One region of the Oceanobacillus phoenicis genome, then DNA from elsewhere that is predicted to be linked to it. Evidence: riboswitches for the same ligand, from Rfam matches in the RefSeq annotation. Region 1 holds a riboswitch; the other holds the start of a gene.
What was found. A riboswitch is a leader RNA that binds a small molecule or an ion and turns the genes downstream of it on or off. The one in region 1 is predicted to bind lysine.
Positions count from the first base shown of each region.

Region 2: it holds a riboswitch for lysine, as region 1 does, so the genes downstream of both, dapA (4-hydroxy-tetrahydrodipicolinate synthase) here and ABC346_RS10485 (Na+/H+ antiporter NhaC family protein) in region 1, are expected to answer to the same signal.

Region 1 covers NZ_JBDFME010000001.1:2,106,413-2,118,436, forward strand. Annotated here, with positions in the region: gene ABC346_RS10430 (SDR family NAD(P)-dependent oxidoreductase) at 1-9, shown strand, start outside; gene ABC346_RS10435 (3-hydroxyacyl-CoA dehydrogenase NAD-binding domain-containing protein) at 47-907, shown strand; gene ABC346_RS10440 (acyl-CoA dehydrogenase family protein) at 909-2,081, shown strand; gene ABC346_RS10445 (enoyl-CoA hydratase/isomerase family protein) at 2,071-2,850, shown strand; gene ABC346_RS10450 (SDR family NAD(P)-dependent oxidoreductase) at 2,873-3,619, shown strand; gene ABC346_RS10455 (thiolase family protein) at 3,638-4,795, shown strand; gene ABC346_RS10460 (sulfite exporter TauE/SafE family protein) at 5,021-5,848, shown strand; gene ABC346_RS10465 (bifunctional metallophosphatase/5'-nucleotidase) at 5,859-7,262, shown strand; gene ABC346_RS10470 (YunC family protein) at 7,330-7,638, shown strand; gene ABC346_RS10475 (HD-GYP domain-containing protein) at 7,773-8,861, shown strand; gene yunB (sporulation protein YunB) at 8,919-9,707, shown strand; lysine riboswitch at 9,748-9,924, shown strand; gene ABC346_RS10485 (Na+/H+ antiporter NhaC family protein) at 10,070-11,638, shown strand; gene ABC346_RS10490 (sodium-dependent transporter) at 11,848-12,024, shown strand, end outside.
Region 2 covers NZ_JBDFME010000001.1:2,790,447-2,802,470, reverse strand. Annotated here, with positions in the region: gene ABC346_RS14040 (DUF2254 domain-containing protein) at 1-446, shown strand, start outside; gene ABC346_RS14035 (MFS transporter) at 588-1,823, opposite strand; gene ABC346_RS14030 (DUF3231 family protein) at 1,839-2,339, opposite strand; lysine riboswitch at 2,661-2,842, shown strand; gene dapA (4-hydroxy-tetrahydrodipicolinate synthase) at 2,947-3,834, shown strand; gene ABC346_RS14020 (aminoglycoside phosphotransferase family protein) at 3,905-4,690, shown strand; gene ABC346_RS14015 (DUF819 family protein) at 4,789-6,015, shown strand; gene ABC346_RS14010 (FAD-binding dehydrogenase) at 6,224-7,870, shown strand; gene ABC346_RS14005 (amino acid deaminase/aldolase) at 8,059-9,237, shown strand; gene ABC346_RS14000 (D-arabinono-1,4-lactone oxidase) at 9,234-10,556, shown strand; gene ABC346_RS13995 (VOC family protein) at 10,572-10,928, shown strand; gene ABC346_RS13990 (hypothetical protein) at 10,943-11,230, shown strand; gene ABC346_RS13985 (VOC family protein) at 11,526-11,882, shown strand; gene ABC346_RS13980 (HAD family hydrolase) at 11,911-12,024, shown strand, end outside.

The sequences.
Region 1 (12,024 bases):
ATGGTCTAATTCAAAGCTAGAAGATAACTTAAGAGGTGAGCAAATGATTAAACAGATTACTGTCATTGGTAGCGGTACGATGGGGAAAGGGATTGCTTATCAAGCTGCTATATCCGGATTTGATGTTATTATTCATGATATTTCGGAGAAAGCACTTAAGCAAGCTCATGATGATATCCATCGTTTAGCAGAGAAAAGTGAAAACAAAAGGTACATTAATCATTCCCAATATACAAGTGTGCAGGAACACATTATTTATACAACGGATCTAAAAGAAGCAGTGAATAAAACAGATCTTGTAATTGAAGCTGTAATTGAAAAAGTAGATGAAAAGATAAAGGTCTTTAATGAAATAAACAAATATGCTCCAGATAATGTCATATTAGCAACAAACACATCCACAATTAGTCCAACAGAAATTGGTGCATCTACAAAGCACCCAGAAAGATTTATTGCGATGCATTTTTTTAATCCTGTACATCAAATGAAATTAGTTGAAGTTATTAGAGGAATAGAAACGTCTGATGAAACGGTAAATGTAATTAATTCTGTTGCTAAGCAATTGAACAAGGATACAGTCGAAGTAAATGAATTTCCTGGTTTTGTAACAAGTAGAATGAATTGTGTCATTGGAAACGAAGCGATGAATATGCTTATGGAAGGCGTTTCAACAGCAGAGGGAATAGATAAAGCTATTAAGTTAGGATTGAATCATCCGATGGGACCTTTAGAAATGGCTGACTTAGTTGGTTTGGATACAAGATTACGTAATATGCAATATTTACATCGTATCTTAGGTGAGAAATATCGACCTTCACCAATACTTATAAAATATGTAACAGCAGGAAGATTAGGTAAGAAATCTGGACACGGATTTTATAACTATTCAAATGAGAGAGGGAGTTAGAATGAGTCTATTATTATCAGATGAAATTTTAGAATTAAAACAAGGGATCCGTGATTTTATTGATAATGAAGTTGAACCATTTGCAATGGAAATAGAGGAGACAAATGATATTCCAGAGCGAATCATGAATAAATCAAAAGAAATGGGATTATTTGCATTAAGTGTTCCAGAACAATATGGCGGACTAGGATTAAGCATGCTAGCAAAATGTGCTGTACTAGAAGAGGTCGGTAGGACTCATAATGGATTTACAACAGTTATTGGCGGTCATACCGGCATTGGAGGAGTTGGTATCGTAGAATTAGGAACAGAATCACAAAAGCAAAAGTATTTACCGCCAATGGCAACTGGTGAAAAAATAGGGGCGTTTGCATTAACAGAACCAAGTGCAGGATCTCATGCAGCCAATTTAAAAACAACAGCTGTAAAAGAAGATAATAAATATATTTTAAATGGTAGTAAACATTATATAACCAATGCCCCTATTGCTGATATTTTTACAGTTATGGCAGTAACTGACTCTAAAAAAGGAGCAAAAGGAATTACATCATTTATTGTTGAACGGGATACTCCTGGATTGATTATAGGGAAACAAGAAAGAAAAATGGGACTAAAAGGGTCACATTCATCCGAAGTCTTCTTTGAAAATTGTGAAGTACCTAAAGAGAATATTCTTGGTGAAGAAGGTTCGGGATATGTGAATGCGTTAAAAATTTTAGCTAATGGCCGTGCTGGGATGGCAGCACGTAATTTGGGATCAGCCGATAAATTACTTGAAATGTCAATTGAATATGCGAAACAAAGAGTTCAATTTAATCAACCTATTTTTGAACAACAAATTATTCAACATTATTTGGCAGAAATGGCGGTCGATGTAGAATCATTACGATCAATGGTATATCGTATCGCCTCTATGGTAGATGCGAACGTTAATGTAATTAAAGATGCGGCTATGGTTAAATTACTAGGATCAGAGGTATATAACCGAGTTGCAGATAAAGCCGTTCAGATTCATGGTGGTATTGGGTATATCTCAGAGTATCCAATAGAAAGATTTTATCGAGATGCGCGCATAACAAAAATCTATGAAGGAACCTCAGAAATTCAAAAGAATATCATTGCAGCTCAATTATCTAAAGAATTTGAGAAGAAAGGTGTAACGCATGGCATATAAAAATATACAATTCTCCAAAGATAATAGATGTTCAAAAATTGTTTTAAACCGTCCAAATGCCATGAATGCATTAGATGAACAAACAGTTCAAGAGATTTGGGATGCGCTGGACTATATTGAGAATGATGATGATATCCGAGTAATTATTTTTACAGGTGCTGGTAAAAAAGCATTCGCAGCAGGTGCTGAAACTAAACAGTTACAACATCGGAAATCAATCGATGTATTTACACAACGTAATTTGACAAAGTTATGTAGTCGGATAGAGGCATTCAATAAAGCAACAATAGCAGCAATTAATGGATTTGCATTAGGCGGTGGTCTGGAATTAGCATTATCCTGTGATATTCGAATAGCAACTGAAAACAGCAAAATGGGATTACCCGAATTGAATTTAGGTGTAATCCCTGGAGCTGGTGGCACGCAACGTTTATCGCGAATTGCAGGTAAAGGACTTGCTCTAGATATGGTATTAACAGGGACATATATCAGTGCCGACGAAGCAAAACAAGTAGGACTTGTCTCTCAAATTGTAAAGTCAGATGAACTATTAGACTTAGCATATGAAAAAGCAAAAAAAATAATAGATAAGGGTCCTTTAGCTGTACAACTTGCTAAACTTTCCATTCACACAGGGCATGATGTCGACATGGATACTGGCGTCCTAATTGAAAGTCTTATTCAATCATTTTTATACGGTACGGAAGATAAGCATGAAGGGACCAGTGCTTTTATGGAAAAGCGAAAAGCTAGTTTTATAGGAAAATAATATCCATAAGAGGATGATAAAGATGAACGTAGATTTAAAAGGTAAGAATATACTCGTTACTGGATCCGCAAAACGTGTTGGACGTACTATTGCGGATGCCATAGCTGAAAACGGTGGGAATATTGCATTGCATTATCATCATTCTAGTGAAGATGTACTTGTAACACATAAACAATTAGAAAAGTATCATATTAAATCTATCATGGTTCAGGGTGATATTTCTAAATATGATGAAGTGATTGCAATGAAGAAAGAGATTGAAGAGAAACTGGGTTCGATTGATTATATCGTGAATAATGCAGGATGGGTACAGATGAAATCTTTCTTTAAATATCAACCTGAAGAATGGAAGAAAGAAACGGATATTTGTTTTCACGGGGTACTAAATTTAGCATACGTATTTCTCCCTCCAATGAAAGAAAAACAACGTGGAAAATTCATTAATGTTGTAGGAGATTCCGCAAGAACTGGTGACAAACATTTAATCATTTCTTCTGCTGCCCGAAGTGGTGCTATAAGTTTCGTGCAATCCTTGGCAAAGGAAGTAGGAAAAAATGATATTCAATGTAATACGATATCGTTAGGAATGATTGATCAAGGAGACGTAAGTAAGGAGCATATTCACAAACTTGCTAGAAATTATCCTTTAAAAAGAATTGGAACGCCAGAAGATATAACAGGAGCTGTTTTATTTTTATTATCAGATAGTGCTGATTGGATTACAGGGCAAGTATTGAGTGTCAATGGAGGGTACTCCATGATTCACTGATTAGAAAGAGGTAGGCATATGAATAATCAAGAAAATGAGGCAGTAATCGTTGAAGCAGTTCGGCTACCAGTAGGAAAAAGAGATGGTGTATATGCGGAAACAAGGTCTGAATATATGTTATCAACTGTATTGGAAGCTGTTATGAATAGAACAAGTATAGCAAGAGAAAATGTTGATGATGTTATAGTTGGTTGCGTCACTCAAAACCAAGAGCAAGGAAATAATATTGCTCGGATAGCTTCTTTAATTGCAGGATATCCGGAATCGGTTCCGGGAATGACAATTAATCGTAAGTGCGGATCGTCCCAACAAGCGGTGCATCTTGCTGTTCAAAGTATTATTAGTGGAGATTGTGATACCGTCGTTGCAGCAGGAATTGAAAATATGACAAGGCAACCAATTGGTTCAGATACGAACGGATTACCAGATGAATTAATAAAAACATATGATTGGCCAAGTTTAGGGTTGGCCGCTGATCGAATTGCCGAAAAGTGGGAACTATCTAGGAGCGAATTAGATGAATTTGCAGTTAGAAGTCATATTTTAGCAAATGAAGCAAGTGAAAGAGGTCTTTTTCAGCGGGAAATCACACCAATTGAAGTAGAAAAAAATGGAGAAAAAATTATTGTGAAGCATGATGAGGGGATACGCGCTAATACTTCTACACAGAAATTAGCAACTCTAAAACCTTCTTTTCAAGAAAATGGGAAAATTACAGCTGGTAATTCAAGTCAAATAAGTGATGGAGCGTCAGCTATTTTAGTTATGAGCAAGGAAAAGGCACAAACACTAGGTGTGACTCCAAGAGCGAGAATTATTGCAAGTGATGTGATTGGTTGTGATCCAAAATTGATGCTTACTGGAACAATTCCAATTACAAAAAGAATTTTACAAAAAGCAAATTTAACAATGGATGATATAGATATCTTTGAATGTAATGAAGCATTTTCATCCGTGATCTTAGCTTGGATGAAAGAATTAAATCCTAAAATAGAGAAGGTTAATCCACGTGGTGGTGCAATAGCTTTAGGACATCCAACAGGTGCGAGTGGGGCAAGAATTATGACAACATTGCTTCATGAATTAGAGGATTCCAATCATCGCTTTGGATTACAAGTAATGTGCTGTGGTGGTGGAATGGCGACAGCCTCCATCATGGAGGTTATTAATAGCTGAGCTAATTCACAACAATTCATCAAAATGGATGTACACAGGAATCAACTAATATTTTTATCGCCATACTTAAAATAGCTTAATAGAAAAAAGCAACACTAAAATGCATGAAATCTTTCATTAGATCTCATGCATTTTTTATATAATAATGATCAATTTCAATTCGCACTATTACGTTAAATAAGTATACCTATGATATGATAAAGGAAAATAAAGGAGAAGATATCAATGGTTGTGGCTATAATCTGTATTATAATCGCTATTCTGGCGGCCTTTATTGGTTCATTAGTAGGGCTTGGTGGTGGAATAGTACTTATTCCGTTACTTTTACTTTCCAGCCAATTCGTTACTGGTTTTGAATGGGTCAGTCCACAATCAGTAGTTGCAATGTCTCTAGTTGTAATGATTTTTACTGGGATTTCATCAGTGCTTACCTATGCAAAACAAAAACAAGTTGACTTCTATGCAGGTAGTATTTTTCTCGCAGGTAGTATTCCTGGTAGTATGCTTGGAGCATGGTTAAATCAATTTGTAGATACTGACGGATTTTATCTTTATTTTGGTATTTTAATTATAGTTATTTCTATTATAATAAGTCTTAAAAATAAAGCTTCTAAACGAAGACGGAGTGTAGATATTTATGAGCCAGGGGCAAGAAGTTTTGAATTAAAAGGTGAATTATACATATATAAATTATCTTTCATATCTGCAATTAGCATTGCTTTATTTGTAGGAATGTTGTCTGGTTTGTTTGGAATAGGCGGAGGCGCAATAATGGTACCGGTAATGATGTTATTATTTGGATTTCCAGCTCATTTGGCCGCTGCAACGTCTATGTTTATGATTATATTTGTCAGTTTCATGGGTGCGATAACACATGTATATTTAGGAAATGTTGTCTGGGAGTATGTGCTTTTCTTTATACCTGGAGCATGGATAGGTGGTAAACTTGGAGCGAAGGTAAATCATATTTTATCAAACAATGTACTAGAATTAGTATTAAAATTGATGCTTGTTTTAGTTGGTATACGAATGATTATGCAAGGCATTGGTTAGGAGAATATACATGTCAAAAGAACAATTAACGTTTTACTTTACAAATGATCTACATAGTCATTTTTTACAATGGCCAAAAGTAGCGGCGTATTTACTTCATAAACAAGAAACGCATAAAACTAATCAAGAGACCTTTTGGACGTTAGATATAGGAGACCACGTGGATCGTTCTCATCCGATTACAGAAGCAAGCCGTGGTAAAGCAAATATAGATTTACTTAATCAACTAAATTATGATGTCGTGACTTTAGGAAATAACGAAGGAATTACTTTGTCGCATGATGAATTATATCATCTGTATGATCATGCTAATTTTTCAGTGGTTTGTTCTAATCTAGAAAGTCTGGATGGTCAATTACCAGCTTGGTTAAAACGAAGTGAAATCAAAGAAACAGCTAGTGGCATTAGGATCGGTTTCTTAGGTCTAACCGCTCCGTTTAATGCGTTTTATGAGCTTTTGGATTGGTATATTGATAATGAATTTGACGTGTTAGATCGTTATATAACTGAATTAGAAAAAGAAACAGATATTATAGTGTTGTTGTCTCATTTAGGAATTAGTGTTGATCAGGAAATCGCTAGGCGGTATCCTTCTGTAGATATAATAATGGGCGGCCATACCCATCATTTATTACAGGAAGGGGAGAGGATTAATCATACGTTAATTACAGCGGCTGGAAAACACTGTTTTTACGTAGGAGAAGTCACTGTAGAATGGAGCCATGAGGAGAATCGTATTACAAATCGCAATGGTTATGCAGTAGATCTCCGTAATACCATTCCTGATTTAAATACAGAACAATATATACAATCATTATATGAGCAATCGAAGAAATATCTAGATAATGTTATCGTCAAAGCAAACAAACCAATTGAAGTGAATTGGTTTGCAAACACACCAATCATTCAAAGTTTGACAACTATGTTAAGAAAATGGACAAAAGCGGATTTTGCGATGTTAAATGCAGGAGTACTGTTGGAAAGCCTTCCTGCTGGTCCAATTACGTATGGAGACATACACCGTATTTGTCCTCACCCGATCAATCCTGTTTTAGTTGATTTGAAAGGGGATGAACTCATAGAAGTAATACGAGCATCTTTATCTAAGGATTTCACAGAATTGAAGTTAAAAGGGTTTGGATTTCGCGGTGAAATTCTAGGGAAGATGATATTTTCTGGTTTAGATGTAATCACAGGTTTTCATCGTACCGGTGGTGAGTATGTAAAAGCAGTTTATGAACAAAATGGAAAACAGATTGATCCGGATCAAACTTACTATATAGCTACTGCAGATACATTTACGTTTGGAAGGTTATTACCTGAGATTGCCAAATCAACAACCAAGCAATATTTCGTACCTGAATTTTTAAGAGATCTTCTTGCCGAAACTTTATTACAGCAATATTCATCTTAGAATGTGACGTTTTTCATGCCTCCTGCATACACTTATAGTGAATTTTATAAAGGGGGCAAATGTACGAATGATTACAATAGAACCTCTCGAGGTAGATGGAATTATATTCACTGCTGTAAGTGTGGAATTGCCAAAGACAACATTGTTAACGATTAGTAATGATGTAGGTTATATCATGTGTGCAGCACTCGATGTTGATATTTTTAATGAAGTACCTAAACTACAAGAACGGAATGTGGTAGCTGGTCGTGCGATGGGAGTAAGATCAATCGATCAATTACTTAACGCACCACTAGAAAAAATCACAGATGCATCTAAAGAATATGGATGGGAAGTTGGAATGACTGGGAAAGAGGCTTTATTAAAAATATCATAACCGTTTAAAAAGCTTTTCTTTTTATAGGAGAAGCTTTTTAAATTATCTGGAAAAATATGATAGGCATATGATTGGATGTTTGGTACTATATTACTAAGAAAATGTTGAAAGATGTCGGATTATAGGAGAAATCTATGAAACTAGTAAGTACGAAACTTATTCAGTCTGAAGATACATTAGCGCAATCGTTATATAATGAGCAAGGAGTAATTCTATTGGCTCGGGGAATGAAGTTGACATCAAGCGTTATTAAAAAGCTGCTAGATAGGGGAATTACTTATGTTTATATTGAAGGTGACATCGATGATGATCAGTATTACGAACCAGTTATTTCCGATCAACTTCGTCAAAAAGCAGTACATACACTTAACGATACATTTAAAGGGATAAAACAAGCAGGGCTTCTAAGTAAGTCTTATATCTTGCAAACAAAAGAAACGGAGTTAAAAGAAGTTGTTGACCAGATTTTGGATGAAGTAGAAGGTAATGAAAGTTCGTTAACATTGCTTTCGGATATTATGATCACCAACGATTATATTTTACAGCATTCTCTAAATGTAGCTATATATTCTATTGCGATAGGAAAGCAATTAAATTATACTTCCGAACAATTAAAAGAACTAGGTATCGGGGCATTATTACACGATGTTGGAAAGATTTTTATTGAATCAGATATTTTAAATAAACCTTCAAACCTAGATGAAGCAGAGTTTCAAATTATTAAAAACCACACCAAATTAGGATATGATTATTTACGTAGCTATCCAGGATTTCCAAAAAAAGTTGCTCAATGCGCATATCAACATCATGAAAGACTAGATGGTTCTGGTTACCCTTTAGGTCTATATGATAAAGATATTATTCCTTATGCGAAGATTATAGCAGTGGCTGATGTTTTTGATGCAGTAACAAGTAATAGAGTTTATCGAGATGCTTTACTACCGCATGAAGCTTTGGAAATCTTATATGCTGGCGCAGTTAGGGAATTTGATATAACAATTATTGAGGCATTTAAAAAAAGTATCGCTGTATATCCAGAAGGGTTAATGGTTACTTTGAGTGATGGGAGTTTTGGAAAAGTAATTAGACAAAATAAACAATTATGTGATCGGCCGATTATTCGTGTGGCCGAAGTACAAGGTAAGATACTGGATAATCCATATGAATTAGATTTAGGAAGAGTGATGAATACACTTATTACGGAAGTTATGAAAAATAGATAATCCATAGTTCTACCCTCTCTAAGAACAAGCATACATTGTGTAGAGGGGGTATGAAGGTTGAGGTTCAAAAGAAGATATCGCATCCGGAGAAGGACATACAGAAGGCCTCCACAACGTCAATTTTTATTAATTATAACCCTTATCATATTTGTTGTATCCATGGCCTTTAGTTTTTGGATTATTAATGACAAGATTGAACCAATAGTTAAAGACATTGCAAAGAGGAAAACCGAAGAATTTGCCACACGTGCAATAAATTCCGCGGTAAACTTTGTAGGTGAATATAGTTTTGAAGATATGATTGATATTACTTATGATAACGATGGGAACTTTGTTACTTACAATCAAAATAGTGCGGTAATTAGTGAAATTAATCGAGTTGCTACAGATCGTGTGGAAGAATTTTTTGTACATGTAAATGAAGGGAAACCTTTAAGTTTTGAATATAACTTAGAAGAACCTTTGAATGATGACGGAAGTGCTGAGGGGAGAGCAGCTATTGATCCAACTCTCATTGAGATCCCTCTTGGACAAGTGACAGGTAATTCGGTACTATCAAATCTTGGTCCGAAGATTCCTATTAATATGCAAGTTATTGGAAATGTGAGAACAAATGTAGTAAGGGAAACCGAAGAATTTGGCATTAATGGGTCGTGGGTTACTTTGTATGTGAATGTAGAAGCAGATGTACAAATTATTGTTCCATTTACGTCAGATGTAACTACAGTTCATACAGAATTATACTTAGACAGTGGTGCAATTATGGGCAAAGTTCCTGATTTTTATGGCGGAGACGGGACTCCGGATATAGCTATACCAAAAGATGATTTGCAGAATGATGAATAATATAGTATATTACTAGTAATTGAATAATGCCTTATCAGATCGGTGAGGTAGAGGAGCATACAACATTAGTAATCAACAAGAGGATGACAACGATGAAAGTTGGTGGAAGGGTTGTTTGCCGAAGCGTAGTAAGGGTCATACTTATTATTGCTGGTACATCTTTGAATAAAAGATGCACTGTCATGCAAGAATTTGTGCATGGAGAACTACTGATCGAAATGGAGGATAACGTTTGTTGGTAAAACAATGATGGTTATTTTCTGTCGTTGTTTTTTTTGTGCTTAAAATAGCAACGTTGCTTTACATCAAGAGCATTTCGAGTATTATCTCCATCACTAACTATTTATTTGGAGGTAACAACTATGGAAGGTACAATTTATTCGCTTATTCCTGCAGTAGTTATGCTACTTTTAGTGATTATTACGCGTAATGTTTTAATATCATTAGGTACAGGAATTATTGTTGGAGCATTGCTTATTCACAATTTTAATATTTTATCCTCAATCACTGAGGTTTGGAAAGTATTTTACACTATATTTTATGCTGATGGTGAATGGCAAATAGGAAATATTTTTCTCCTTGGATTTTTATTACTTTTAGGAATACTAACAGCATTTTTACAAGCATCAGGTGGAAGTAGAGCATTCGGCGACTGGATGATGAAACGAGTGAAGACAAGAACCGGTGCACAGGTAATGACGGCGGTTATTGGTATAATTATATTTATCGATGACTATTTTAATAGTTTAGCAGTTGGCCAAATTGCGAGACCGCTAACCGACCGCCATCGCATTTCACGTGCAAAACTTGCCTATTTCATTGATTCTAGTTCTGCGCCTGTTACTGTATTAGCCCCAATTTCTAGTTGGGGAGCATATATTATTGGAACATTAGGGACTTTATTCGCTGCTAATGAAATTACAGAGTATCAACCATTTGAAGCATTTATCCAAATGATTCCATTGAATTTCTATGCAATATCAGCAATTATTCTTGTGTTTATTGTAGCGTATTTCCGATTGGATTTAGGGCCAATGCATACTCATGAAAAAAGAGCCGAAAAAGAAGGAGAGCTTCTTAACCCAGCGCAAGACAATGTTGCCGGAGATTTAGGGGATGTTTTTGATCCGCATAAAGATGGGAAAGTATACCATTTGTTAGTGCCGATTATTGTATTATTTATAGTTACAATTGGTTCAATGTACACTACAGGTGTTATAGCAGCATCAAGTTATGGTTTAATCGATGCTTTTGCAAATACAGACGTTAATCTATCCTTAATATTAGGTGGACTTTCTTCGGTAATAATTGCAGCTATTTTCTATTTTTCTCAAAAGGTACCACGTTCAGAGTTCGGAAAAATATTAATTGAAGGTGCAAAAACAATGAGGCCTGCAATAAATATACTTCTATTGGCTTGGATGATTGGTTCCATTATTGGAAGTATTGGAACAGGGGATTACTTAGCTGGATTAGTTGAGAATGCTTCGATTAACGTGTCCTTGTTACCAGTTATATTATTTATAATATCCGCTATAATGGCTTTAGCAACCGGAACTTCTTGGGGAACCTTTGGTATTATGCTTCCGATAGCTGCTAACATTATGGTGAATACAGATAGTAGTTTATTACTGCCAGCACTAGCAGCGGTACTTGCTGGAGCAGTATTTGGTGACCATTGTTCACCAATATCAGATACAACAGTACTATCCTCTACAGGTGCTGGTGCTAATCATATTGACCATGTGCTAACACAGATGCCTTATGCAATTATAGCTGCTGTATCTGCGATAGTCGGATTTACCTTAATAGGGTATACTCATTCTACACTACTTTCATTGCTAGTTACAATTGTAATAATGATTCTTATCGTATTAGTACTGAAGAAGGTAGTTGTTGACAGAAGAAAAGAAAAAACAACAAGTAAATAAATGAGTCAAAATCACATGAGAGTATAGGGTCCTATTACTCATGTGATTTTTTAATCTATACAAAATTAATTATCAGAACCGTTTGACAAATAGGGATAACAGGATATAATACAACTATAATAGTCTGAAAGTATTAATAATTGATATTATTCTACATATTAATAAAGAAACAGGCTATTATTATTTTTGAAACTTAAGGGGGAAAGTAAATGGAAAATCGTTCACAATGGGGAACACGTGCTGGATTTATCTTAGCGGCGGTTGGTTCTGCAATTGGTTTGGGTAATATCTGGAGATTCCCTGCAGTTGCTTATGAAAGTGGAGGAGGAGCATTCTTCATTCCATACTTATTTGCGTTATTAACTGCGGGTATTCCAATTTTAATT
Region 2 (12,024 bases), 680 kb from region 1:
TGGGGAATGATGATCCTAAAACTGCATCAAATACCATTTTTCAAGTGACTGATTTGTTATTGACCTTAGATGAGAAAATGACGTTCTCTCCATATTTAGTCGATGAGAACAATCAGGTTCGTCTAATTTTAGAAGTAGATAATTTTGAATATCATCTGTATCAAGGCTTAGGTGTTATCAGGCATTATGCACAGAAGAATTATCCTATTATCACTGATATCATTGCTGCACTTACAAGGCTGGCAGGAGCTGCTGATAAAAAACATCATGATGTCATTTGGGGGTTTGCTAGTAATACCATTGATCATATTTATACTGAGTTTATTTTTGATATTGATCGCCGATTATTATTAAGAAACTTACACAAGCTCGCTAATATAACAAACAATATTGAACACTACCAATATATTGAGGAGCATTTTAAAGGAAAGGCACAAAATGAATAAAAAGACAGAAACTCCACAAGAATTAAATATTAATTAAGAATAAGCCAGATGCTTCTTACAACATCTGGCTTTTAGTTGTTTTATGCTAGGTCTGGTAACACTACAACTTGAAGGACATGGAGATTTTTTCTGAAGTTAATATTAGTAATAATTATACGTAATCTTCGTTCGTTTATCCCTTCCATCCATGCCGTTTACATGAAGCAGTAATAAAACTAACATTGCTACGAGAAAAGTAAAACAAGCTACCGATAAAAATAATCCTGTTCTAGACCAATCCATGAGCCAGCCAAATAGCAAAGGACCGAGGGCAACACCGATATATCTTACAGAGCCATATAGTGAAGTGATAAAGCCTCTTTTTTCTTTACCTACTGCACCGGCAATCATTGTATTGACGCAAGGCAAAACCAGGCCGGCACCTATACTGCTAAAACATAATGCAAAAATAAACCATACTAAAGGTTCTATCCATATCAGGGAGAGGTAGGAGAATGTCATAAGTAAAAATCCAATCACAGCTAGTCGTTTCATTTTTACAAAATTTTTGCCGATTTTACTACCGGTTCTATATGATGTTGTTACTAAAATAAGTAATGGAATGGCAAGGATAAGTCCTTTCCACACTCCAGTAATATGATCCTCTGTTTCTAGTTTATCGGATAAGTAAAAAAGAATACCGAAGATAGTAAGTAAACACGTTCCACCTGCTAGATAGACCGTAATTAACCATCGGCCTTCCTGTTTAAATACTAAAAATAGACCTTTAACGTATTGATAAAAAGGAGGTGGAGTCTGTCTATTTCTCTTTTCTTTAATTAAAAAGAAAACCAGGATCGCACTGAGAAAACTAATCACAGGAAATGTGAAAAATACAAAATACCATGTAATCAGTGCAAAAGCAGCGCCGATAATTGGAGATAGAACTTTGCCAAGTTCATTAGAGGCTTCGTAAATCCCTAACATTCGGCTTTGTTCACTACCTTTAAAAAGATCTCCAATTAATGCCATGGCAATTGGAAACGTCCCCGCGGCCCCGATACCTTGAATAATTCTGCCGATAAGTAACCAAATAAATGCAGATGAAAAAAATGCAGCACCTATCCCGGCCAACAATCCACCAGCACCAAAAATAACTAAGGAAGGTACGATAATCGCCTTTCTAGAAAAACGATCAGATAGATAGCCTGCAACAGGAATACAAATTGCCGCTGCTATAGAAAAAAGCGTGATGGTTAAGCTTACTTGGATATTACTTAAGCCTAATGCTTCTTTCATTTCAGGTAGTATTGGAATTAATGTAGAATTACCGAGAGTGGTAATAAACGGTATAGAACCCAGTGATAGGATCGCAGCACCTGTATGATTCTTTCCCATGCTATTTGTTCCCCTTTATTTTATATTAATTGGTGGTATGACGAGCCATCCCTTTTGTTTCATTACATGTAGTATTTTTTGTTCGTATTCCATACGTTGATTAATACATTCTGTGAATAAATCACGAATATCTTCTTTTAGAGCAACAGAGATCACCGTATTTGCAAGTATTCTTCCAGCCATTAGTTCATTTTGTACAAGGATAGCCAGTTCGTTATCATTAAACTTTGCTCCGGCCGGGATATCATGTTGATCTACATTTGGTCGATCGGGAGGTGAAGGAGGTAATCGAATTCCAGCTTCTTTCAAAATTCCTTCAATTTGTTCACTTTCTTGCGTAAAACAACTTTCTAATAAATCTTCGACTAATACGCGGAAGTCATGATCGACACTATGATTTATAAAAACTTGCAGTGTCACTAAGGATGTCTTGACTTGATATAAATAACCCCATAAATGATATACTTCACCTGAGTGGAATGGTTCATCTTTATCTTTGAAACGGTGCATGACCATATGAATTCTCCTTTATGCCATTATTAGTACAATATAGGTTTTCCTGTTTATGCGAAGTTATGCTTGAATAAATGAATAGATTTCGCACGACTAATAAATTTGCGCATAAGTTATACTAAAAAGGAAACCAATCTGTATTTTTTATAAAGGTTTTTATTTTTTCAATATCTAAAATTTAAATAGTAATTTAGCGTATCTGCAAGATTATATCCACACCTATTTAGAAAATAGTTGTGGATGAGCTTGTGTATGATAAAAAATGTTTGTCTTTCATGATGGTTCCTGCTATAATACACGTACCAAGTGAATCATAATTCATAGGTTTTGGATAGAGGTGCGGAGACCATCAGTATATACGTAGAAGGGAAATGAGCCCTGTTGAAGCGTATGGAAAGGGGAATCTGCCGAAGCGAGTGAAATACTCATTCATTAACTCGTTGGTGCTGCTATTGAACAAATACAGTGCTGTCATATAGGAGACTATATGGAGGGCTATCGAGCTGGGGAACTTATATGTTCAGCAGCAACGGGCTTCCGTTGGTGCTTTTTAGTTTGGCTTAAACCCTCTTAAGCAAATTTGTTCAAATTATAAAAAGGGTGTGTTTATATGAATTTTGGAAAAGTATTGACAGCGATGGTGACGCCTTTCGATAAACATGAAGAGATCGATTTTCAAGCATTGGACTATTTAATTGACCATCTAATTAATAATGGATCAGATGGTTTAGTAGTAGCTGGTACAACAGGTGAATCTCCAACGTTAACACATGAAGAGAGAATGAAATTATTCGAATATGTTGTAAAAAAAGTAAATGGAGCGGTACCAGTAATTGCAGGAACGGGTTCTAATTATACGAAAGCATCTATTGAACTCACTAAAGAAGTAGCAAAAACTGGTGTAGATGGAGTTATGTTGGTTGCACCTTACTATAATAAGCCTTCACAAGATAGTATGTATGAACACTTTAAAGTGATTGCACAAAGTACAGAATTACCAGTTATGTTATATAACGTTCCTGGACGAACCGGTGTGGACATGGATGTCTCCACTGTTGTACGTTTGTCCCAAATTGATAATATCGTATCCATCAAAGATGCAAGCGGGAATTTAGAAAAAATGACAAATATTATTCGCCTTACAGACGATAATTTCTCTGTATATAGCGGGGAAGACAGTTTAACTTTACCAGCTTTAGCTGTTGGTGCTGCTGGGATTGTATCTGTATCATCGCATATTATAGGGAATGATATGCAAGAAATGATTCGTCGTTTTGAACAAGGGCATGTAGCAGAAGCAGCTAATATTCATCAGAGAGTATTACCTGTCATGCAGGAAATGTTTGCAAATCCAAGTCCTGTTCCAGTTAAAACAGCATTGAATTTACAATCTGTTTCTGTTGGAAAAGTTCGTTTACCATTAATAGAGTTAAATGATGAACAGTTACAAAATTTACAATCCGTATTATCGGATTTCGAACATTCTAAAATGATATAAGTAAAAATTGGAACAGCCTATGAACAAGCAATCGTTTTATAGGCTGTTTTTTTATGAGTGGAGGGATAAGGTGAACAAGAAAGAAATACTACATGGTGGAAGAAATGGAAAGATACATAAATTAGGAGAGAAAGTAATTCGCCCATCTAATAAATGGACACAAGATGTTCATGACTTTTTAAGGTTTATTCATGCAGAAGGTGCTGATTTTGTGCCATACCCATATGGAATAACCGAAGATAATAAGGAAGTATTGTCTTTTTTACCAGGTGAAGTATTCCATTATCCTTTACCTAAACAAGCATTAACAGACGACATGCTTATATCTGCAGCTAAATTATTATGGAATTTTCATCAATATAGTAGAAGTTATGTGTCTAGACTGACCAACAAAGAACAATGGATGCTACCTATTATGTCCCCTGTAGAAGTATTGTGTCATGGAGATTTTGCGCCTTATAATGTGACGATAGAGGACCATAAAGCAACAAGTATTATTGATTTTGATACATTGCATCCAGGATCAGAAATGTGGGATATATCTTATGCTATTTACAGATGGGTGCCTTTCACTTTAGTGAATTCATCTGATGAATTTGTAGATGTATATGATCAAATAAGGAGAACCAAATTGTTTATGGATACTTATGAAGTAACGAATATAAAAAGAAAAGCATTTGTAGCGATATTAACTAGTAGATTAAAAGAGCTAATAGATTTTATGGTTTCTGAAGCAAATAATGGGAATGATGATTTTAAGTTAAATATTGAAAATGGTCATCTTGAAATCTACTTAAATGATATAGCGTATTTACAATCCAATGAATCTCTAATAAGCAAAGGCATTCAATTGTAATTTTTTTCACCTGTTTCTCAATAGTTAATTTCTCTCTAAATGAAATTGTATTTTATGATAATATAAGTAATTATAAATATTTAAAGGGGGAATTCATTTTGGAGAACACCTTAATTCAAGCAGACGATACAATTACATTATGGGGGATTATCATTGTCCTAGCTTCATTAAGTATTTTTTTAGAACAACGTTTTAATTGGGCTTCTAAAGTTACTGGAGCAATTATTGCGCTTGTCAGTGCTCTAATTTTATCTAACTTGGGAATTATCCCTACAGCTTCAAGCGTGTATGATGCTGTATGGAGTGTAATTGTGCCATTAGCAATTCCTTTACTTTTATTTCATGTGAATTTCAAGAAAATTTGGAAGGAAAGCGGTAGATTATTAACGATATTTTTACTTAGTTCGATTGGTACGGTAACAGGAGCAATAACTGCATTTTTAATTTTTAAAGATCATATCCCAATGCTTGATAAATTAGGAGCAATGTTTAGTGGTTCTTACATAGGGGGAGGAGTTAACTTTGCAGCAATGGCAGCTAAATTTGAAACTCCAGGTGAATTGGTATCCGCTGCAGTTGTTGCTGATAATCTAATGATGGCTATTTTGTTCTTACTATTAATGATGATACCTGCAATGAATTTCTTTCGAAAGAGATTTTCTACTCCGCATGTGTTAGAAGTAGAGAAGCAAAGTGCGGAAAATAAAGGTAAAACACAGGCAGAGAGTTTTTGGGAAAGAAAAGAAATTTCACTAAAAGATATTGCAATGTCTGTTGGAACAGCATTTTTATTAGTTATTATTTCTTTAAAAGTAGCTGAATTTTTTGCAGGAATTATTCCAAGTGGCGAACAAGCATCATTTTTCTTTCAATTATTACACGGTCTATTCGGAGATCACTATCTTGTGTTGACGACTATGACATTTATTGTTTTAGCGTTGTTCCCGAGTTATTTTGAAAAACTAAATGGCAGTCAAGAAATCGGAACCTTTTTAATTCATATTTTCTTTGTAGTAATTGGTATTCCAGCATCTATTTCGCTAATCTTTGAAACGGCACCGTTATTATTAATTTTTGCATTTATTATTGTAATGATCAATTTGATTATTTCTTTATTGTTCGGGAAATTATTCAAGTTTGATTTAGAAGAGATTCTGCTTGCTAGTAATGCTAATATTGGAGGGCCAACAACCGCTGCTGCATTTGCAATTGCTAAAGGCTGGAGGCAACTTATCGGTCCTATATTAATTGTCGGAACGTTAGGTTATATCATTGGTAACTATATAGGCACGTTTTTAGGAACATGGTTTGGAACGATGATGTAACGGAGTATGTTGATGAGATTGAGACATACGAATGGTTTGGTCAAAAGACGAATGATAGTTAGAATTAACGTTAGAAATATACGGAGACGCCTTTTTTCACACAGTAGAGAATGAAAATATGAAGAGACTGGAGAAACTAGTTAATTGGTCATCTTTACTTGGACAATAAGATATACTAGTTTTATGAATAATTATTAGGGGGAGTGTAATGAAAACGAATGCAATTGTTGTTGGAGCGGGGATTGCAGGTCTAGTTACTACAGTAGAGATAGCGCAATCTGGGAAAAGAGTGATTCTAATTGATCAGGAACCTGAATCGTCACTTGGTGGACAAGCTTGGTGGTCTTTTGGGGGCTTATTTTTAGTAGATTCCAAGGAACAACGAAGACTAGGAATAAAAGATTCTTTTGATCTTGCATGGAATGATTGGAAATCAACAGCGGGCTTTGATCGTGAAGAAGATGAATGGGGAAAGAAATGGGCAAAAGCGTATGTTGAATTTTCCGCTTCGGAAAAACGAGAGTGGTTACGTAGTTTTGGGATACGTTTCTTTCCAGTTGTTGGTTGGGCAGAAAGAGGTGGTAGTCTAGCTTCTGGACACGGAAATTCAGTACCTCGATTTCATATTGTATGGGGAACAGGCCCGGGTATTGTAACTCCATTTGCAGAGCGCATGCAATCCTATGTAAAGCAAGGATTAGTCACTTACTTACCGCGTCATCGTGCGGAACATCTATTGGTTCAAAATGAAATCGCTTACGGTGTGGAAGGTTCTATATTAAAAAATTCGATAGCACAACGAGGAGAAGCAAGTAACAGAATTGTAGTAGATAGCTTTACATTGAAGGCAGAAAATGTAGTGATTACATCTGGCGGAATTGGAGCAAACCATGAATTAATACGAAAAAATTGGCCGGAGCGACTTGGAAAACCACCAAAAAATATGTTGAGCGGAGTTCCTGAGCATGTTGATGGTAAGATGTTAGAAATAGCGGAACATGCGGGGGCACGAATTGTTCATCGTGATCGTATGTGGCATTATACAGAAGGAATTAAAAATTGGAATTCGGTTTGGGAAAATCATGGGATTCGTATTTTACCAGGGCCATCGTCGATTTGGTTAGATGCAGAAGGAAATAGATTCAATGCACCAAACTATCCAGGATTTGATACATTAAGCACGTTAGAAGCAATACAAAAGACAGGTTACGATTATTCATGGTTTATATTAACTCAAAAGATTATTGAGAAAGAATTTGCCTTGTCTGGTTCAGAACAAAATCCAGACTTAACCAATAAACGAATAAGTGAAGTTCTAAAAAGAGCACAATCTGGTGCACCGGGACCAGTTCAAAATTTTTTGGATCATGGTGAAGATTTTGTAATGGCTTCAAATTTGAAAGACCTCATCCAAAAAATGAATAAGCTGACGGAAAAGCCGTTATTACAGGTAGAACAAGTAACATCTCAAATTAAAGCAAGAGACCTTCAATTAGCAAATAAATTTACAAAAGATTTACAGTTAGCTGCCATGTATAACTCACGTAAATTTCTTGGAGACAAATTAATCCGTACTGCAAAACCACATCCCATTTTAAAAGCTGAAAATGGTCCATTAATAGGTGTCAAACTGCATATACTTAGTCGGAAAACCCTTGGAGGATTACAGACGGACTTATCTGGAAGAGTATTTAATCAACAAAAAGGTATTATCAAAGGGTTATATGCTGCAGGTGAAGTAGCAGGTTTCGGTGGTGGAGGTATGCATGGTTATAGAGCATTAGAAGGAACATTTGTCGGTGGCTGCTTATTTAGCGGTAGAACTGTAGGAAGGTCAATTGCAAGAGGTAAATAAATAAAATTCATTTACTTATGTTTCAATAATGTGTAATATCAGAATAAATTGTATTTATTTTAAAAAGTTATTGTCCCGTCCGAATTTAACGTTCGAATGAGGTACTGGATATTAATAATTTGATTAGAATCGCAAGCTTGTCAGTGAAGGGTATTGATAGAAATCTCTTTTATAGTGGAGGTGGAAAAATGGACTGGAAAGCAATTATTAAAAATGTACCATTACAGGCTAAACCTCAATTATTGTTAGATCAAAATGCGCTTGAATCAAATATAGTTAACATTGAAAAACAAGCAAACGGTAAAAGCATTCGTTTAGCTACCAAGTCAATTCGTTCGATCCCTGTTTTACACAAAATTTTATCATCAAGTTCAACGTTCAAAGGATTAATGTGCTTTACCGCTTCAGAGGCTTTATTCTTAGTTAAACAAGGATTTGATGATATCTTAATTGGTTATCCAACATTCGACAAGAAATCTCTCCAAGAAATCGCAACGCTTAATCTTCAAGGAAAAACAATCACATGTATGGTAGATAGGAAAGAACATATTGAATTATTAACAACGATTCAAAAAGAAGTTGGGGGTCAGTTTTACACTTGTATTGAAATGGATATGAGCAATGATTGGGCAGGATTTCATTTTGGCGTACGTCGGTCTTCACTAAAGTCTTCGAAGGAAGTTATTCAATTCGCAAAATATTTGGAATCTCAAGAAGGTGTATTTCTTAAAGGACTAATGGGATATGAGGCGCAAATTGCTGGAGTTATAGATAATAATGCGGAAGAAAAGATGAAAAGTAACGTCGTTAAGCAGTTAAAGAAAAAATCACTCCCTACTATATCTAAACGTAGAGAACAAGTGCATAAATTACTCCAGAAACACAATATTCAAATTGAATTTTTCAATGGCGGTGGAACGGGCAGTTTACAAACTACTTCACAGGAAGAAGCTATCACAGAAGTTACTGTCGGTTCAGGTTTTTATGCACCATTATTATTTGATCACTATCGAGATTTTCAATTTGAACCAGCTTTATTCTTTTCACTTCCGATTGTTAGACAACCGAAAAAGCATATTTATACCTGTTTAGGTGGGGGGTATGTCGCATCTGGTAGTATCGGAGAAGAGAAACAACCGCAACCAGTGTATCCATCTGATTCTACATTAATTTCTTTGGAAGGAGCAGGAGAAGTACAAACACCAATTCAAACAAAAGTTAAATTATCAATTGGAGATGCAGTTATTTTTCGAGCTGCAAAAGCAGGTGAAATTTGTGAACGTTTCTCTGAAATTTTAGTGATAGATAATGGTAAGTGGATGAAGACATATCCAACTTATCGTGGGGAAGGAGAATGCTTTCTATGAAACAATTACAAAATTACAAGTGGCATAATTGGTCTTCTACCTCCAATTGTTCACCGGAACGAATATATTATCCACGTTCTATTCATGATGTAATTGCAATTGTAGAAGCAGCATCAAATAATAAAAAGAAAATACGAGTAGTTGGAGCAGGACACTCTTTTACAAACTTAGTAATGACTGACGAATGGCTTCTATCTTTAGATAATTTATCTGGTGTTAAGGAAGTCGATTATAATACTCATACCGTAACAGTCTATGGAGGTACCCGTCTTTATGACTTAAGTAAAGTATTAGAAAAACTGGATTTTGCACAAGAGAATTTAGGAGATATCAATGTACAAAGTATCGCAGGAGCAATCTCAACCGGAACCCATGGTACTGGGATTAAGTTCGGGAGTATCTCTACGCAGGTGAAGGAAATAACTTTTGTTACAGCTGGTGGTAAACTTCTAACACTGAATGAGGAGAATAATCAAGAAATCTTCAAAGCAAGTCTAGTTTCACTAGGAATGTTTGGAATAATTATTGAAGTGAAAATCCGGGTAGTACCAAGCCCTGTATATCGTTATATCAGTGACCATGTTTATTACCCGAACCTCCTAAAAAACTTAGAAACGTATATTCAAGATAATCAGCATTTTGAATTTTTTATGTTCCCTTATGCCGATCAAATTCAAACAAAAACAATGAATCCTACAAACTCATCTCCAAAGAGCACAAAACTACATCAGTGGAATAACCTCATTGTGGAAAATTATATGTTTCAAGCAGTATCTCATCTATGTTTAATAACTCCTGGCTTAAGTAGATCAGTAAGTCGTCTCTCTTCAAAACTTGTCAGTAAATCTACTATCGATGCGAAGAGTTATAAATTATTTGCTACTCCTCGTATAGTTCGATTTGTTGAAATGGAATATGGAATACCGTTAAAGCACTTTAAAGAAGCTATTCAAGAAATACGAGAAACAATTGTAAAAAATCAATATACGGTTCATTTTCCGATTGAATGCCGTATAGTAAAACATGATGATATATGGCTTAGTCCGTCATACATGAGAGACTCTGCCTATATTGCATTCCATGTATATAAAGGGATGGAATACCGTACGTACTTTCGAGATATGGAAGCAATTATGAAGAAATATAATGGTCGACCTCATTGGGGGAAAATGCATCAACAAGAAACGAAAGATTTGCGCAAAATGTATCCAAAATGGGATCGATTTATCCAAATAAGGCAGCAAATTGATCCGGAGAAGATGTTCGTCAATCGTTATTTAGATGAGCTTTTTTATAGCGATGAACGAGTAAATGTATAAGTGAGGAGATAGGCAATGGCAAAAGTGATAGGATTTGAGATTAGCAGTCAAGATCCAGAAAGAGCAATCGAGTTTTACAAACTTGTATTTGGATGGGAGGTAGAAGATTCTAATTGGGATTATTGGTCGATTATTCCAGAAACCACTGGTGAATTCGATGCATTTGTTGGTGGAATAAGTAAAGGGCCAAGTGATTTCCCTCATGGAACTCGTATACAAATAGAGGTAGATTCTATTGAAGAAACGTTAAATCTAGCTATACAACATCAAGCTCTAATATTGCGAGAAAAAATGGAGTTTGACAGTTATTACTTAGCATACCTTGTCGATCCGACTGGAATTGGAATCGGCTTAATTGAACTGAAAAGATAATGAATTGCGTTGGAGTGGTAAGTAGAAAAGTGATCATTGCCTTATTTCTATTTGGTTATGTATATGCTATTGTTAGAGATATTTTATTCAATCAGCCTATTGATATTATAGCAGTAATCTTGATAGACCCATTTTTATTATTATTATCCATTGTAATTGCACATAAATTAGTAGATGCTGTATCTGGAACTGCTTCCTTTCATATTAGAAAACAATCGATTATTATCTATATCGTTTGTTTTTCGGTAAGTATTGGTTTATATGCGGTTATTTATCAATCACTTCAAACAACTTTTGGATAGTATACTGGGGGATCATAAAGATATGAAATGAACAAAAAATCCACGAAATAAACACCAAGTTTAAGAAGCGAAATGTTGATACAGACCAATTTTGGAAGTGAAAGTTTTATGATAGATAAAGAAGGATTATATATCGATGGTGAGTACTATACTGTTCCCGATAATAGTTTATACCATGGGATTCGAGTTGGAATTAATAAAGAGAATAGTAGCATTTTAGTGGAATGATAGTATTATACCTGAAATTTATAGATAAATGACAATATATACTGAATTAAATTAAGGAGGAAATTTCATGAGTCTATTTAAAGGAATTGGTGATGTATTTTTACATGTAAATGATTTACAGAAATCTGCTGAATGGTATGCGAAAATTTTAGGGGAGCCAAAGCCAGAAGTAAATACTTCTCACCCCGTACATTGGTTTGGACTCGGAAGCAGAGGCGTGTTATTAGATGATAATCGAAATAATCCGGATTATATAAGGCCTTCTTTTATGTTATTGACTAAAGATATCGACAGAGCTTATGATTGGATTAAAGATAATGATGGTATCATCGAAAAAGAGATTTCTAGAGATGATATGGTTTCGTTTTTTGTCTTCTCTGATATGGATAAAAATATGGTTATGGTCTGCGAACAGCATCAATAATAAACGAAAGCAAAGGTGAGTTATAACTATGGTGAAAACTATTCTGTTTGATTTCGATGGAACAATTGCGAATACTCTCCCATTGTGTTTTGAGGCATTTAGAACAGTATTTAAAGAGTTCGATCATATTTCTTTGACCAAT